2 linked regions of the Cupriavidus taiwanensis LMG 19424 genome follow. The protein of the gene in region 1 interacts with the protein of each later gene in a pairwise test. Links are inferred from orthologs where the notes say so. Each region holds a gene or a part of one and is shown in the gene's direction. Other genes may lie near its edges.

Evidence for each region. Proteins that work in one complex are often made in the same cells at the same time.
Region 2: the proteins of RALTA_RS10840 (region 1) and purT interact in binary tests that used the Escherichia coli proteins (3 or more experiments, as listed by UniProt). The link is inferred for Cupriavidus taiwanensis LMG 19424 from one-to-one orthologs.

Annotation. Positions count from the first base shown.
Region 1 is NC_010528.1:2,363,639-2,371,031, reverse strand. Bases 2,286-5,190 are described here. They hold RALTA_RS10840 (polyprenyl synthetase family protein), read left to right. Parts: upstream 2,286-3,248; coding sequence 3,249-4,133; downstream 4,134-5,190. Other genes in these bases: dxs (1-deoxy-D-xylulose-5-phosphate synthase), read left to right, coding at 4,159-5,190; RALTA_RS10845 (exodeoxyribonuclease VII small subunit), read left to right, coding at 2,920-3,252; RALTA_RS10850 (aromatic ring-hydroxylating oxygenase subunit alpha), read right to left, coding at 2,286-2,543. In the rest of the region: RALTA_RS10860 (sulfurtransferase), read right to left, coding at 1-285; RALTA_RS10855 (DMT family transporter), read right to left, coding at 341-1,264; more of RALTA_RS10850, read right to left, coding at 1,440-2,285; more of dxs, read left to right, coding at 5,191-6,075; GTP cyclohydrolase FolE2, read left to right, coding at 6,286-7,089; tRNA (adenosine(37)-N6)-threonylcarbamoyltransferase complex transferase subunit TsaD, read right to left, coding at 7,179-7,393.
Region 2 is NC_010528.1:1,670,988-1,678,315, forward strand. What follows is about bases 2,277-5,116. They hold purT (formate-dependent phosphoribosylglycinamide formyltransferase), read left to right. Parts: upstream 2,277-3,013; coding sequence 3,014-4,219; downstream 4,220-5,116. Other genes in these bases: RALTA_RS07625 (MFS transporter), read left to right, coding at 2,277-2,317; RALTA_RS07630 (hypothetical protein), read left to right, coding at 2,462-2,941; RALTA_RS07640 (mechanosensitive ion channel family protein), read right to left, coding at 4,255-5,116. In the rest of the region: RALTA_RS07620 (hypothetical protein), read left to right, coding at 17-295; more of RALTA_RS07625, read left to right, coding at 1,148-2,276; more of RALTA_RS07640, read right to left, coding at 5,117-5,583; RALTA_RS07645 (DMT family transporter), read right to left, coding at 5,665-5,982; RALTA_RS07650 (LysR family transcriptional regulator), read left to right, coding at 6,104-7,012; RALTA_RS07655 (HD-GYP domain-containing protein), read right to left, coding at 7,031-7,328. UniProt on the Escherichia coli protein: Involved in the de novo purine biosynthesis. Catalyzes the transfer of formate to 5-phospho-ribosyl-glycinamide (GAR), producing 5-phospho-ribosyl-N-formylglycinamide (FGAR). Formate is provided by PurU via hydrolysis of 10-formyl-tetrahydrofolate.

The DNA of each region.
Region 1 (7,393 bases):
GTCGTAGGCAACCACCGGGGTATCGTCGTCGATGCCGAGCGCCTGCAGGCGCGCGACCAGGTCGTCGGCATCCGGCAGGGGGTGGCGGCCGTTTCGGCCGGTTTTCGGGCCGGACAGCTCGTTGTCCAGATGCAGGTAGAACGCGCCAGGCAGGTGGCCGGTGCGGTAGGCCTCGCGGCCGGCGGCGGGGTTGGCCAGGTCGAAGCTGCAGTCGATGACGACGCAGCGGCCGGGCCCGGCCAGCAGGGACTGCAGTGCGGTGACGGAAATCAGCGGTTTCTGCATGGGAATCCTGTAGCGATCGGAGAAAAAATACAGGGGTGTTGGGGCTTACCGAATGCTACACCTCGGGGTGCACCTCCGCCTCCGGCGACTTGACCGGCGTGGCAGGCGTGGGCTTGGCGTCGGTGCCCTGGCGCGCGCGCATCAGCGTGGTGGCAATGCCGCTGGCGATGATCAGCCCCATGCCCAGCCACGACAGCCAGTTCAGGCGATCGGACCAGATCAGCATGCCCCACACGCTGGAGAAGACGATGCCGGCGTATTGCAGGTTGGCGGTCAGCAGGGTGTTGCCGCGCTTGTAGGCGCGCGTCATTGCGGTCTGGCCCAGCGTGGCCAGGATGCCGATTGCCAGCAGCAGGCCGGCGCCGTACCAGGTATGCGGGCTGGTGCCCTCCAGCAGCATCCAGGCCAGCCCGGCGATCATGCCGACCAGCGAGAAATAGAACACGATGCGGCCTTCGGGCTCGCCGAGCTGGCCGAGCTGGCGCACCTCGACATAGGCCAGCGCGGTGAACATGCCCGAGATCAGCCCGACCAGGCCGCCAGTCAGCTGATCCTTGCCCACCGACGGCTGCAGCAGGCAGATCACCCCGGCAAACGACAGCAGGATGGCCAGCACCAGCCGGCGGTCGGCGTTGCCGCCGGTGCCGGCCAGCGCCGCGCTCGCGCCCAGGATCAGCGCGATCCACACCGGCGACATGTAGTTCAGCGTCATCGCGGTGGCCAGCGGCAGCAGCGAGATCGAGGTGAACCACAGCATCAGCGAGGTCACGCCGAACACGCTGCGCTTGATGTGCGACAGCATGTACGGCGTGCGCACCGAGACCCCGCGCGAGGACAGCAGCACCCACATGATCACCACGCTGATCAGGCCCCGGTAGAAGACGATCTCGCCGGTGTTGTACAGGTCGGACGCCAGCTTGACGCCAACCCCCATCAGCGAAAAGGCGAAGGCGGCGAACAGCATCCAGAGCGATTGCATGGCGAGGGCGCGGTGAAGCGGGCAGGAGCGAAGGAGAGAGTGCCGGCGCGCGAGCGGGGCTCTGCGGCCTCGCGTCGACCGCGCCGGCTAATGATTCTAGCAGCGCACATCGCCCACCAAAGCAAAACGGACCGCCGTGGCGGTCCGTTTCAGGTTGCGTTGTGCGCTGATCGCACTAGCCGGCGTAGGCCATGGCGCGGCGGTACCACTCATGGAAGTGCTGCATGCCGTCTTCCATCGGCGACTGGTAGGGGCCGACCTCGCTGGTGCCGCGCTTGAGCAGCGCCAGGCGGCCGGCGTCCATGCGTTCGGCGATCTCGTCGTCCTCGATGCAGGTTTCCATGTAGGCGGCGCGCTCGGCCTCGACGAACTCGCGCTCGAACAGCGCGATTTCCTCGGGGTAGTAGAACTCCACCACGTTGCGGGTCTTGCGCGGGCCGACCGGGTGCAGCGTCGAGATCACCAGCACGTTCGGGTACCACTCCACCATGATGTTGGGGTAGTAGGTCAGCCAGATCGCGCCGTGCTTGGGCAGCACGCCGTTGTTGAAGCGCAGCACCGCGTCATGCCATTTCTGGTACGTCGGGCTGCCGGGGCGCTTCAGCCCCGCATGCAGGCCCACGGTCTGCACGCTGTGCCATTCGCCGAACTCCCACTTCAGGTCGTCGCACGAGACGAAGCTGCCCAGCCCCGGGTGGAACGGCACGACGTGGTAGTCTTCGAGGTAGACCTCGATGAAGGTCTTCCAGTTGTAGTCGCACTCGTGCACCTCGACGTGGTCGAGCATGTAGCCGTCGAAGTTCAGGTCCTGCGCCACGCCCAGGCGGGCCAGGTCGGCGCGCACGTCGCGCGGGCCCTCGAACAGCAGGCCGTTCCAGTTCTGCAGTGGCGTGCGCTTCAGGTGCAGGCACGGCTGCTGGTCGAAATGCGGCGCGCCGAGCAGTTCGCCCTTCAGGTCGTAGGTCCAGCGGTGCAGGGGGCAGACGATGTTCTGCTTGTTGCCGCGGCCATTCAGCATGATGGCCTGGCGGTGGCGGCAGACGTTGGACATCAGTTCGACGCCCGCGGCGTTGCGCACCAGCATGCGGCCTTCGTCCTCGGCCTTGAGCGTGTGGTAGTCGCCGGTTTCCGGGACCATCAGCTCGTGGCCGACATAGCCCGGGCCATTCCTGAACAGCAGTTCGAGTTCTTGTTGATGCAGCGCTTCGTCGAAGTAGACGCCGACGGGCAGTTGCGAATCAGCCGGCGCCAGGTTGAGCGCGGTGCTGAGATTGGACATTATCCCCACTCCCAGATGAACAGGTGAAAGCAGTGAACAACCCAACCATCGAAAATGGAATCGATTTGGGAAAGACTGCCGCCCTGCGGGGACACTCTTGCAACCCCTGGCGGCGAACGGGGGATTGTACCCGACCCGAAAAGTTAAGGGACTGATTTTTTTGCCTTTTTAGCGAAAAAGTCGACCCGGGTCGTCATCGGGGTGCCGTACCGGGCGCATTCGGAAAGACGACCCGAGCGCACAAGTCACTTCCGCGTCGGAAGCACCCGGACAGGGCACGGTTTCCCCCTGCAAGATGGGGGCATGCCCGCGCTTTGGCGTAAAATCCGGGCTTCCCCATCCGGGTTTCCCCCGGTTCCAGCTTCCAGGGCCTGATATGCCAAAAACGACGACCGCTCCGGTCCAGACCGACAATACCGCCGACGCCGCCGCGGCGCCGCCCGCCTCCTACGAGGCGGCGATGGCCGAACTGGAAACGCTGGTGGCCAGCATGGAAAGCGGCGAGCTGCCGCTCGAGGCCTCGCTGGCGGCATACCGCCGCGGCGCCGAGCTGGTGCGCTACTGCCAGCAGAAGCTGGAGCGGGTCGAGCAGCAGGTGCGGGTCCTGGAGGGTGACGTGCTCAAGCCGCTGGCGGGCGAAGGCAACGGTGCCAACGGCGGCAATGGCGGCAATGGCGGCAATGGCGCACAGGGGACGGACGAGGCATGAGCGACTTTGCACAATGGATGCAGGCGCAGGGCGCGCGCACCGAGGCCGCCCTGCAGGCCGCGCTGCCCGACGCCGGCACGGTGCCGCACACGCTGCACGAGGCAATGCGCTATGCTGCGCTGAGCGGCGGCAAGCGCGTGCGCCCGCTGCTGGTGCATGCGGCGGGCGAAGTCAGCGGCGCGGCCCCGGCGGCCTGCGACGCGGCCGCCTGCGCGGTGGAGATGATCCACGCCTACTCGCTGGTCCACGACGACATGCCGTGCATGGACGATGACGACCTGCGCCGCGGCCGGCCGACCGTGCACAAGGCCTATGACGAGGCCACCGCATTGCTGGTCGGCGATGCGCTGCAGACCCAGGCGTTCATCGTGCTGGCCGGGGCCGAGCCGATCGCACCCGCGGTGCGGCTGCAACTGGTGGCGGAACTGGCACGGGCGTCGGGCTCGGCCGGCATGGCCGGCGGCCAGGCCATCGACCTGCAGAACGTGGGGCGGGCCATGACGCGCGACGCGCTCGAAGCCATGCACCGCATGAAGACCGGCGCGCTGCTGCGTGCCAGCGTGCGCATGGGCGCCCTGTGTGGCGAGATCGATGCCGCCGGGCTGGCCGCGCTGGACCGCTATGCGGCGGCGGTGGGATTGGCGTTCCAGGTGGTAGACGATATTCTGGACGTCACCGCGGACACCGCGACGCTGGGCAAGACCGCCGGCAAGGACGCCGCCCATGACAAGCCGACCTACGTGTCGCTGATGGGACTGGACGCGGCACGCGAACTGGCCGGGTCGCTGCGCGCCGAGGCGTACGAGGCGCTGGCCGGCTTTGGCGGGCGCGCCGCGCGGCTGCGCGACCTGGCGGACCTGATCGTGCTGCGCACGCATTAAACTGAGAGCCGGCCGAACGGACATCATGACCTACGCACTCCTCAACAAGATTGACGCCCCCGCTGACCTGCGCAAGCTCGACCGGCGCGAGCTCCAGACCCTGGCCGACGAACTGCGCGCCTATGTGCTGGAATCGGTCTCGCAGACCGGCGGCCACCTGTCGTCCAACCTGGGCACGGTCGAACTGACCATTGCGCTGCACTACGTCTTCAACACCCCCGACGACCGGCTGGTGTGGGACGTCGGCCACCAGAGCTATCCGCACAAGATCCTGACGGGACGCCGCGAGCGCATGCGCACGCTGCGCCAGTGGGGCGGCATCTCCGGCTTTCCGCGCCGCAGCGAGAGCGAATACGACACCTTCGGGACCGCGCACTCGTCGACCTCGATCTCGGCCGCGCTGGGCATGGCGCTGGGCGCGCGCACGCTGGGCCAGAAGCGCGTCTCGGTGGCGGTGATCGGCGACGGCGCGATGACCGCGGGCATGGCGTTCGAAGCGCTGAACAACGCCGGTGTCTACAAGGACCTGCCGCTGGTGGTGGTGCTCAACGACAACGACATGTCGATCTCGCCGCCGGTGGGCGCGCTCAACCGCCACCTGGCGCGGCTGCTGAGCGGCCAGTTCTATGCGGCCACCAAGAAGGGCATCGAGAAGGTGCTGTCGGTGGCGCCGCCGGTGCTGGAGTTCGCCAAGCGCTTCGAGGAACATGCCAAGGGCATGATGGTGCCGGCTACGCTGTTCGAGGAGTTCGGCTTCAACTACATCGGCCCGATCGACGGCCACGACCTGAATTCGCTGGTGCCGACGCTGCAGAATATCCGCGAGCGCGCGCTCGAAGGCGGCGGCCCGCAGTTCCTGCACGTGGTCACCAAGAAGGGCCAGGGCTACAAGCTGGCCGAAGCCGACCCGATCCTGTACCACGGCCCCGGCAAGTTCAATCCGGCCGAAGGCATCCGCCCGGCGGCCAAGCCCGCGCGCAAGACCTACACCCAGGTGTTCGGCGACTGGCTGTGCGACATGGCCGCTGCCGACAAGCGCCTGGTCGGCATCACCCCGGCCATGCGCGAGGGTTCGGGCATGGTCGAGTTCGAGAAGCGCTTTCCGGACCGCTATTACGACGTCGGCATCGCCGAGCAGCATGCGGTGACGTTTGCCGGCGGCCTGGCGTGCGAGGGCCTGAAGCCGGTGGTGGCGATCTACTCGACCTTCCTGCAGCGCGGCTACGACCAGCTGATCCACGACGTGGCGCTGCAGAACCTGCCGGTGGTGTTCGCGCTGGACCGCGCCGGCCTGGTCGGCGCCGACGGCGCGACCCACGCGGGCGCCTACGATATCGCCTACCTGCGCTGCATCCCCAACATGATGGTGATGACGCCGTCCGACGAGAACGAATGCCGCCAGCTGCTGACCACGGCATTCCAGCAGGACTGCCCGACCGCGGTGCGCTATCCGCGCGGCTCCGGCCCGGGCGCGGCAATTGCCGCCGACCTGGCCCCGGTGCCGGTGGGCAAGGGCGTGGTGCGCCGCGAGGCCGGCGCGCGCGCCGGGCACCGCGTCGGCTTCCTTGCGTTCGGCTCGATGGTGCAGCCGGCGCTGGGCGCGGCCGAGGCGCTCGACGCCACCGTGGCCGACATGCGCTTCGTCAAGCCGCTCGACGTGGCGCTGGTCAAGCGCCTGGCCGCCGACCACGACTACCTGGTGACGGTGGAAGAGGGCAGCGTGATGGGCGGCGCCGGCAGCGCCGTGCTCGAAGCCCTGGCCGAGGCTGGCATCGACAAGCCGGTGCTGACGCTGGGCCTGCCCGACCGCTTCGTCGACCACGGCGATCCGGCCTTCCTGCTGCAGCAATGCGGCCTCGACGCGGCCGGCATCGAGCGTTCGGTGCGCGAGCGTTTTGGCCTGGACCAGCCCCAGGTCACGGTCGCCCCGCGCGTGGCCTGATCACCTGCCATCCCGAGGGGATTCGGGCCGCCGCGCCACGGGTGCGTCCGAATTCCCTTACACTCCGTTTTTTGTGTTCGCAGCTGCGGGTCGGCACGCCAGTGCCGGGTCCCGTGGTTTCACACTCGTTGCGCGGCATGGAGGGACTGCGAAAATGCCGCGACCGTAAGGGCTTGCGCTTGCCTGGCGCGACCCTGGAGGAAACCGTAGATGAATGACATCAACCCCGCCTTCGTGATGCCCGACGTCCAGTCGAGCCCCGACACCCGCCAGATTCCGATCCAGCGTGTCGGCGTGAAGGGCGTGCGCTATCCGGTGACCCTGAAGACCCCGGCTGGCATCGTGCCGACCGTCGGCACCTTCAACCTCGACGTGCACCTGCCCGCCGACCAGAAGGGCACGCATATGTCGCGCTTCGTCGCGCTGCTGGAAGAAGAGCGCGCGCCGCTGGAGCTGGCCAGCTTCCGGCTGATGCTGGACAAGATGCTGGAGAAGCTCGAAGCCGAGGCCGGCCGCATCGAGGTCACGTTCCCGTACTTCATCAGCAAGATCGCGCCGGTGTCGGGCGTGGAGTCGCTGCTGGACTACGAGGTCACGCTGACCGGCGAAGTGCGCAACGGCGCCACGCGGGTGTTCCTGAAGGCGCTGGTGCCGGTGACCAGCCTGTGCCCGTGCTCGAAGAAGATTTCGCAGTATGGCGCGCACAACCAGCGCTCGCATATCACCATGAACGTGGAGCTGGCCGGCGAACTGCCGGTGGAGGCGCTGGTGCGCATGGCCGAGGAAGAGGCGTCCTGCGAACTGTGGGGCCTGCTCAAGCGTCCCGACGAAAAGTTCGTCACCGAGCGTGCCTACGAGAACCCCAAGTTCGTCGAAGACCTGGTGCGCGACATCGCCATGCGGCTGAATGCGGACGACCGTATCGTGGCCTATGTGCTGGAGGCGGAGAACTTCGAGTCGATCCACAACCACAGCGCGTATGCAGTGATCGAGCGGGACAAGCGCGTCGGTTGATTGCGTCCGTCGCGGTCATGGAAAAAGCCACCATAATTTGGTGGCTTTTTTTGTTGCCGGCGAGCCTTTGGGTGGTGTCGTGGCACACCTCACGCCGCCGACGGCAACCGGATATCCGCCAGATCCCAGCGCGGCGTCACGCCGTAGCCATACTCACGCCGCGCCAGTTCGGGCGCCGCCTGCAGCCGCATCGCGCCAGCGAACGCAATCATCGCGCCGTTGTCGGTGCAGAACGCCAGATCCGGGTAATACACGTCGAGCTTGCGCTGCCGGCCGAGCTGGTCCAGCCGTTCGCGCAGCTGCC
Region 2 (7,328 bases), 690 kb from region 1 along the record:
TGACTCGACCACGCTCGTGGCGAGCTACAGCGGCGGCAAGAGCGTGCCCGCGAGCGATCCGAACCTGGGGCCGGTGCAACCGGCGCACGTTGACTGGGCGGGCAATGCGAACCTGCTGCAAAGCGGGGCCAACAGCCTGGCGGCCACCGCTGCGGGTAACGCGCAGAAGTCGATTGACGGCAGTGCCGCTGGCGTCACCAAGAGTGCGATTGCGCCGGCCAGGGTCATCATCACCGACAACGCGAGTCAGCGGGAGAAGACCGGCAAGTCGGCCGACGAGACCGTGGCGGCCTGAACCGCGACACGGCCACCGCCAACCAGAGCATCGACAAGGTCTTCGATACACAGAAGGTGAAGGACCAACGGGAGCTGAACCAGTTGCAGAGCCAGGTGGCACAGCAACTGGCGCCGATGGTGTATGACCAAGTGGGCACGCTGACGCAGAACCAGCCAGCGGAAGTGAAGGTCGCATTGCACGCGGTCATTGGCGGTCTGATGGCGCAAGCGATGGACGGCAGTTTTGCGGCCGGCGCTGCCGGGGACGCGACCGCTACGTTGGCAGCCGAGCTGGTCGGCCAGCAGATCCTGAGCAATCCGGACTTGCAGAAGCTTTCCGAACAGGACCGCAAGGCGCTGGTGCAGATTGCGGGCACCATCGTGGCGACTGGCCGGGCATGCAGGCCAGCCTTTGCGTGCCGCCCTTCTGCTACGGCACCACCGTGCACGCCAACGCGAGCCTCACCCAAGGCAGTACCAATAGTATCTACAGCTCGGTGCAGCTTCAGCTGGCGTCGGCCAGACCGCCCACCTGACCGAGAACTTCCAGCGCTGGGGCGAAACCATCCGGGCGTCGAAGGTCAGCCTGGACTGAGCTGGCGGCCGCTCACCGGGCCCCCTTTGCCAAATCGGAAGGCGGCCCGCCCCAAAGCCAAATTGACACGGCCCGGCGCCGCGGCATACCCTCGCCTTACCCTGCGGTATATTCAGTGCCCGCTTAAATTGCAGACATTGCAGACATGGAAGGCGCCCGGGGTCCACAACGATAACGATAACCCCCGCGACGAGACCCACCGTGCCCCTCTCCCCCACTCCTTCCCGCTTCGAGGGCCTGCGCCCGGCGCTGCCGATCCTGCTCGGCGCTTCGGTAATGCTGAGCCTGGCCATGGGCCTGCGCCAGAGCCTGGGCATCTTCATGCCACCGCTGACGCGCGATATCGGCATCTCGGTGTCGGATTTCACCGTCGCCATCGCCGTGCAGAACCTGGCGTGGGGGCTGCTGCAGCCGCTCGCCGGCGCGTGGGCCACGCGCATCGGCTTCCGTCCGCTGATGATGGCGGGCTCGCTGCTGTACGTGACCGGCCTGGTGCTGCTGGCGACCGCGCACAGCCTGGTCGGCGTCACGCTCGGTGCGGGCGTGGCCATCGGCGCGTCGATGGCCTGCACCGGCAGCGCGCTGGCGATGGCGGTGGCGGCGCGGCCGGTGCCGGCGGCGCTGCGCAGCACGGTGCTGGGGCTGGTGTCGGGCGCGGGCTCGCTCGGCGCGCTGCTGGCGGCGCCGATCGGACAGATGGTGACCCAGGCCTATGGCTGGCGCACCGGGCTGGCCGCGTTCGTGCTGCTGGCGCTGGTGATGCTGCCGGCGGCGTGGGCGGCCGGGCGCGTCGACCGGCTGCCGCTGGCGACGCCGGCGGGCATCGGCCAGGACAACGCGCGCCAGGCGCTGGGCACCGCGCTGCGCCATGCGCCGTTCGTGGTGATGGCGCTGGCGTACTTTGTCTGCGGCATGCAGCTGGTGTTCCTGACCACGCACCTGCCGTCGTATCTGGACGTGTGCGGCATGGATCCGATGCTCAGCGCCGAAGCGCTGGGCGTGATCGGCGGCTTCAACGTGCTGGGCAGCATCTTCTTCGGCTGGGCCGGCGGCCGCTACAACAAGCTGATGCTGCTGGGCGGAATCTATACGCTGCGTTCGCTCGCGCTGACGTGGTATTTCTCGTCGGCACCGACGCCGCAGAGCACGCTGGTATTCGCCGCGGTCATGGGCTTCCTGTGGCTCGGGGTGGCGCCGCTGGTATCGGGCTGGATCGCCGAGACCTTCGGCCTGCGCTGGCAGGCAATGCTGGGCGGCGTGGCCTTCTTCAGCCACCAGATCGGCAGCTTTGTCGGCGCCTTCGGCGGCGGGCTGGTCTATGACGCACTGGGCTCCTATACCGTAGCCTGGCAGGCCGGCGTGGCGCTGGGGCTGGCCGCGGGGCTTGCGCAGATCGCTTTCGCGGTGGCGACGCGGCCGCGGCCGCCGTTGATGGCGACGTCCTGAGCGCGGCGGCGGTAAGAACGGGCGCGCATTGTAAATCTGGCGTCACGCGGCGCGCGCCCAGGGCGGTACGGCGCGGGCCGCGCCGCTGGAACGGTTCCTGCCTGTCTGCGCAGAGACGCAACGCCCAGACCCAAGGAGGCCCCCATGACCTCGACCGAACAGGAAATCCTGGTGTGCGGCCCGAAAGACGGCCGCTGGCATCTGGAAATGCGCACCGGCAAGGGCGCACCGGAGCGGCTCGACGGCGAGTTCGACTCGCCCGAGATGGCGATCGCCGGCGCCCAGCAGGTCTATCCGTCGATTCCGGTACGGGTGACCGATATCTCCGGCGCGCCGGCCCCGTCGGCCCCTGCGCATGAAGGATCACTGACCGACTACCACTACGGCGGCCACAGCGTCACGCAGGACGAGAAACTGACCGGCCGCGCGCATCCGTCCAGCGATACCTCGCAGCCTCCGCCCGGCCCGCATCCTTACCAGCCCACCGGACTTGGCAACCTGCCGCCAGGCACGCCGCGCCACGGCATGTACGGGGTCGCCTCCAGCCCGGCCGAGGCCGAGGCGGCCGACCGCAAGGACGAGGCGGCGCGGCGCCACACCGGCTCGCGCGACGCCGAAGACTAGCGCCCGGGACGCCAGGGCGCGCGGCAGCACGTACAATCCGGGTTTTCCTTTCGCACCGCCGCCCTTCCCGCCATGACCACCCTCGGAACGCCCCTTTCCCCCTCCGCCACCAAAGTGATGCTGCTCGGCTCCGGCGAGCTCGGCAAGGAGGTGCTGATCGCGTTGCAGCGCCTGGGCGTGGAGACGATCGCGGTCGACCGCTATGACAACGCGCCCGGCCAGCAGGTCGCGCATCACGCCCGCACCATCGCGATGAGCGACCCCGACCAGCTCAAGGCCCTGATCGAAGCCGAGAAGCCGCACCTGGTCGTGCCCGAGATCGAGGCCATCGCCACGCCGATGCTGGAAACGCTGGAAGCCGCCGGCACCGTGCGCGTGATTCCCACCGCCCGCGCCGCGCGCCTGACCATGGACCGCGAAGGCATCCGCCGGCTCGCCGCCGAATCGCTCGGGCTGCCAACCAGCCCCTACAAGTTCTGCGATTCGCTCGAAGAGTTGCAGGCCGCCATCGACGGCGGCATCGGCTACCCGTGCGTGGTCAAGCCGGTGATGAGCAGCTCCGGCAAGGGCCAGAGCAAGATCGACGGCCCCGAAGGCGTCAAGGCGGCGTGGGACTACGCCATGGCCGGCGGCCGCGTCAGCCACGGCCGCGTCATCGTCGAAGGCTTTATCGATTTCGACTACGAGATCACGCTGCTGACCGTTCGCGCGATCGGCGCCAGCGGACAGGTCGAAACCCGGTTCTGCGCGCCGATCGGCCACGTGCAGGTCAGCGGCGACTATGTCGAGAGCTGGCAGCCGCAGCCCATGCACCCGGCCGCGCTCGCCAGCGCGCAGCGCATCGCGCAGGCGGTCACCGCCGACCTCGGCGGCATGGGCCTGTTCGGCGTGGAGCTGTTCGTCAAGGGCGAACAGGTCTGGTTCAGCGAGGTCAGCCCGCGCCCGCACGACACCGGCATGGTGACCATGGCCACGCAATGGCAGAACGAATTTGAGCTGCATGCCCGCGCCATCCTCGGCCTGCCGGTCGACACCACGCTGCGCAGCCCCGGCGCCAGCGCCGTGATCTACGGCGGCGTGGAGGCGCAGGGCGTGGTCTTCGACGGCGTCGACCAGGCCTTGCGCGTGCCGCAGACCGAGGTGCGGCTGTTCGGCAAGCCGGAGAGCTTCGCCCGGCGCCGCATGGGCGTGGCGCTGGCGTATGCCGACGATATCGACACCGCGCGCACGCGGGCCAAGGAAGCCGCCAGCCGCGTGCGCCCGCGCGCGGTGGGCTGAGCCGCTGAAACGCTAGAACGCCGAAACGCCGCGCGCTACATCGGATGGCTGCCCGCGGCGGCCCCGTGCGCCGGGGCATGCTGGACCGCCTGTGCCGCCGCCACCTGCGCGGCGGCCAGCACCGGCGCGATGCGCACCCCGTTCAGGTCGGCGCCCGACGGCGCCTGGTACAGCCGCAGTCCCAGTTCCGGCAGGATCGCCAGCAGGTGGTCGAACACATCGCCCTGGATGCGCTCGTAGTCCATCCACGCGGTCAGCGCGGTAAAGCAGTAGATCTCGACCGGGATGCCCTGCGAATCGGGCTCCATCATGCGCACGTTCAGCAGCAGGTCGTGGTGGATCTCGGGATGCGCCTTCAGGTAGGCAATGCCATAGGCGCGGAACGTGCCGATATTGGTCAGCCGGCGCCGGTTGACCGGGTCGTTGCCGGCGGCGATCAGCAGCCGGTTGGCCTCGTCGACCTCGCGCTGCTTTTCTTCCAAATAGTCGTGCAGCAGGCGGAAGCGCATCAGCGCGTGGACTTCGCGGTCTTCCAGGAAGCGCACGCTGCCCGCATCCAATCGCAAGGTGCGCTTGATCCGGCGCGCGCCGGACTCGAACATCTGGCGGTAGTTGCGATAGCTCTCCGAGAACAGCTTGTAGGTCGGCACCGTGGTCACGGTGTTGTCCCAGTTCTGCACCTTGACCGTATGCAGCGCGATGTCCTTGACGTAGCCGTCGGCATTGCACTGGGGCATTTCGATCCAGTCGCCGATGCGCAGCATGTCGTTGGAGGTCAGCTGCGTGCTCGCCACCAGCGACAGCAGCGTGTCCTTGAACACCAGCAGCAGCACCGCCGACAACGCGCCCAGGCCGGACAGCATCCACAGCGGCGAGCGGTTGATCAGGATCGACAGCACCAGCACCGCGCACACCAGCCCCAGCCCCAGCCGTCCCACCTGGATATAGCCCTTGATCGAACGCGTCTGCGCGCGGCGGCTGGCGGCATACACGTCCTGCCAGGCGCCCAGCACGCCGCCGAGCATCAGGAAGAAGCACACCCACAGGCTGGCATGCGCGAGGCGCTCGATCGCCAGCGCATAGCGGCCCATATGCGGGACTTCGCCGATGCCGACGGTGATCACGGCAAAGCCCACCGCATAGCCGAAGCGCCGGTAGGCACGATGGCGCGTCAGCGCCGTGCTCCACGGGGTCTTGCCCCACACCTTCAGCACCCGGTGGGCGATGCGCGACATCACATGGCCGAACAGCCATTGCGCGAGCGCGGCGATCAGCCCCAGCGCCACCAGGTACAGTGCGATCTGCGCCCATGGATGGGCGGGAATACGTTGCTGGAACAGCTCCAGCAGGGCATCGAAATTCATGGCGGGGCGGTTCTGGCCTTGGACTAGGCCAGATAGTGTACCGAACGCGCCCGCCTCCCCTGCGTGCCGTGCCGATGCAGGTCAGGCCGGCAGCAGCTTCAATCCGCCGATGCCGACGAAGACCAGCCCGATCAGCACCAGCCGCAGTGGCGACGCGCTCTCGCCCAGGAACAGGATGCCGATCAGCGTCACGCCGATGGCGCCGATCCCGGTCCAGATCGCGTAGGCCGTGCCCACCGGCAGGTGCCGCAGGGCCGCGCTGAGCAGGTAGATACTGGCCAGCGCGGCGCCGATGCCCAGCGCCGTCGGGCCCAGGCGGGTCCAGCCGTCGGTATGTTTCAGCGCCAGTGCCATCACGATCTCGATCAGCCCGGCCAGCACCAGCAGCGTCCACGCCATCGCCATGTTTTCCTCCCTGTGCTCAGCGCCCGCCGGCACCCATTGCCGGCCAGGTCCAGCCACTGTAGGCTGTGCGGATCCGCACGAAAACTGGCGAATCTTGCAAAGGGGCTATGCAAACATGCAGGAAGCAGACTGGGACGACCTGAAGTACTTCCTGGCCGTGGGCCAGTCCGGCTCGCTGGCCGGCGCCGCGCGCGCCCTGCATGTCAACCACTCGACGGTGCTGCGCCGGCTGGCGCGGCTGGAAGACACCCTGGGCACGCTGCTGTTCGAGCGCCACGCCACCGGCTACGCCATGACCCTGGCCGGCGAGGCGCTGGCGCAGCGGCTGGCGGGGGTGGGCGAACAGATCGATGCGGCGCAGCGCCAGCTGTCCGGCCTGGACAGCCAGCTCAGCGGCCCGTTGCGCGTGACCACCACCGACACGCTGCTGGGCGCGCTGCTGATGCCGCTGTTTGCCGCGTTCCGCGCGCTGCATCCGCGCATCCAGCTGCAGCTGGTGGTCAACAACAGCTTTCTCAGCCTGAGCCGGCGCGAGGCCGATATGGCAATCCGGCCGGCGAACACGCCGCCGGAGTACCTGGTGGGCCGCCGTATCGGCCGGCTGCAAACGGCGCCGTACGCCGCGCGCAGCTACCTGCAGCAACTCGGCCTGCCGGCCGCGGCGGACAGCCCCGCGCTATCGGACTGGCCGGCCTATGACTGGGTCGTGCCGGACGAAGCGCTGTCGCACCTGGCCCAGGCGCGCTGGATCCGCGAGCACGTGCCGGAGCCGCGCCGCGTGGTCAGCGCCGACAGCCTGGTGGCGATGGCGGACGCGGTCCGCCATGGCATGGGCGCCGGCATGCTGCTGTGCCTGCTGGCCGGCGACGATCCCGCACTGGTGCGGCTGGCGCCGCCCGACGCCGCCATGGACACCGACCTGTGGGTGCTGACCCACCCCGACCTGCGGCACAGCGCGCGAGTGCGGGCGCTGGCGGATTTCCTGCATGAACGGCTCGGGCAAGGCAAATGGCTGGCGCGATGACGCAACGGCGCGGCGCGCTCACGCCGCCGGCGCATACATCTCCAGCAGCTGCTCATCCGTAAAGCCCCACTCCGCCGCGTTCTCGAACGCCACCACGGTCTCGTCGCCGTGGCGCAGGTCGACCAGCTCGGTCGGCACCGGCCGCGACTGCGACACCGAGTAGAACACCATCACCTTGGGCCGCAGCGGGTCGGCGTCATGCTGCGCGCAGACTACCGCCAGCCGGTTGGAGCGCAGCCGCAGTACGGTGCCGAGCGGGTAGATGCCGACGGTGCGCGAGAAGGCCTTGAACACGTGCCGGTCGAACAGCGTGTCG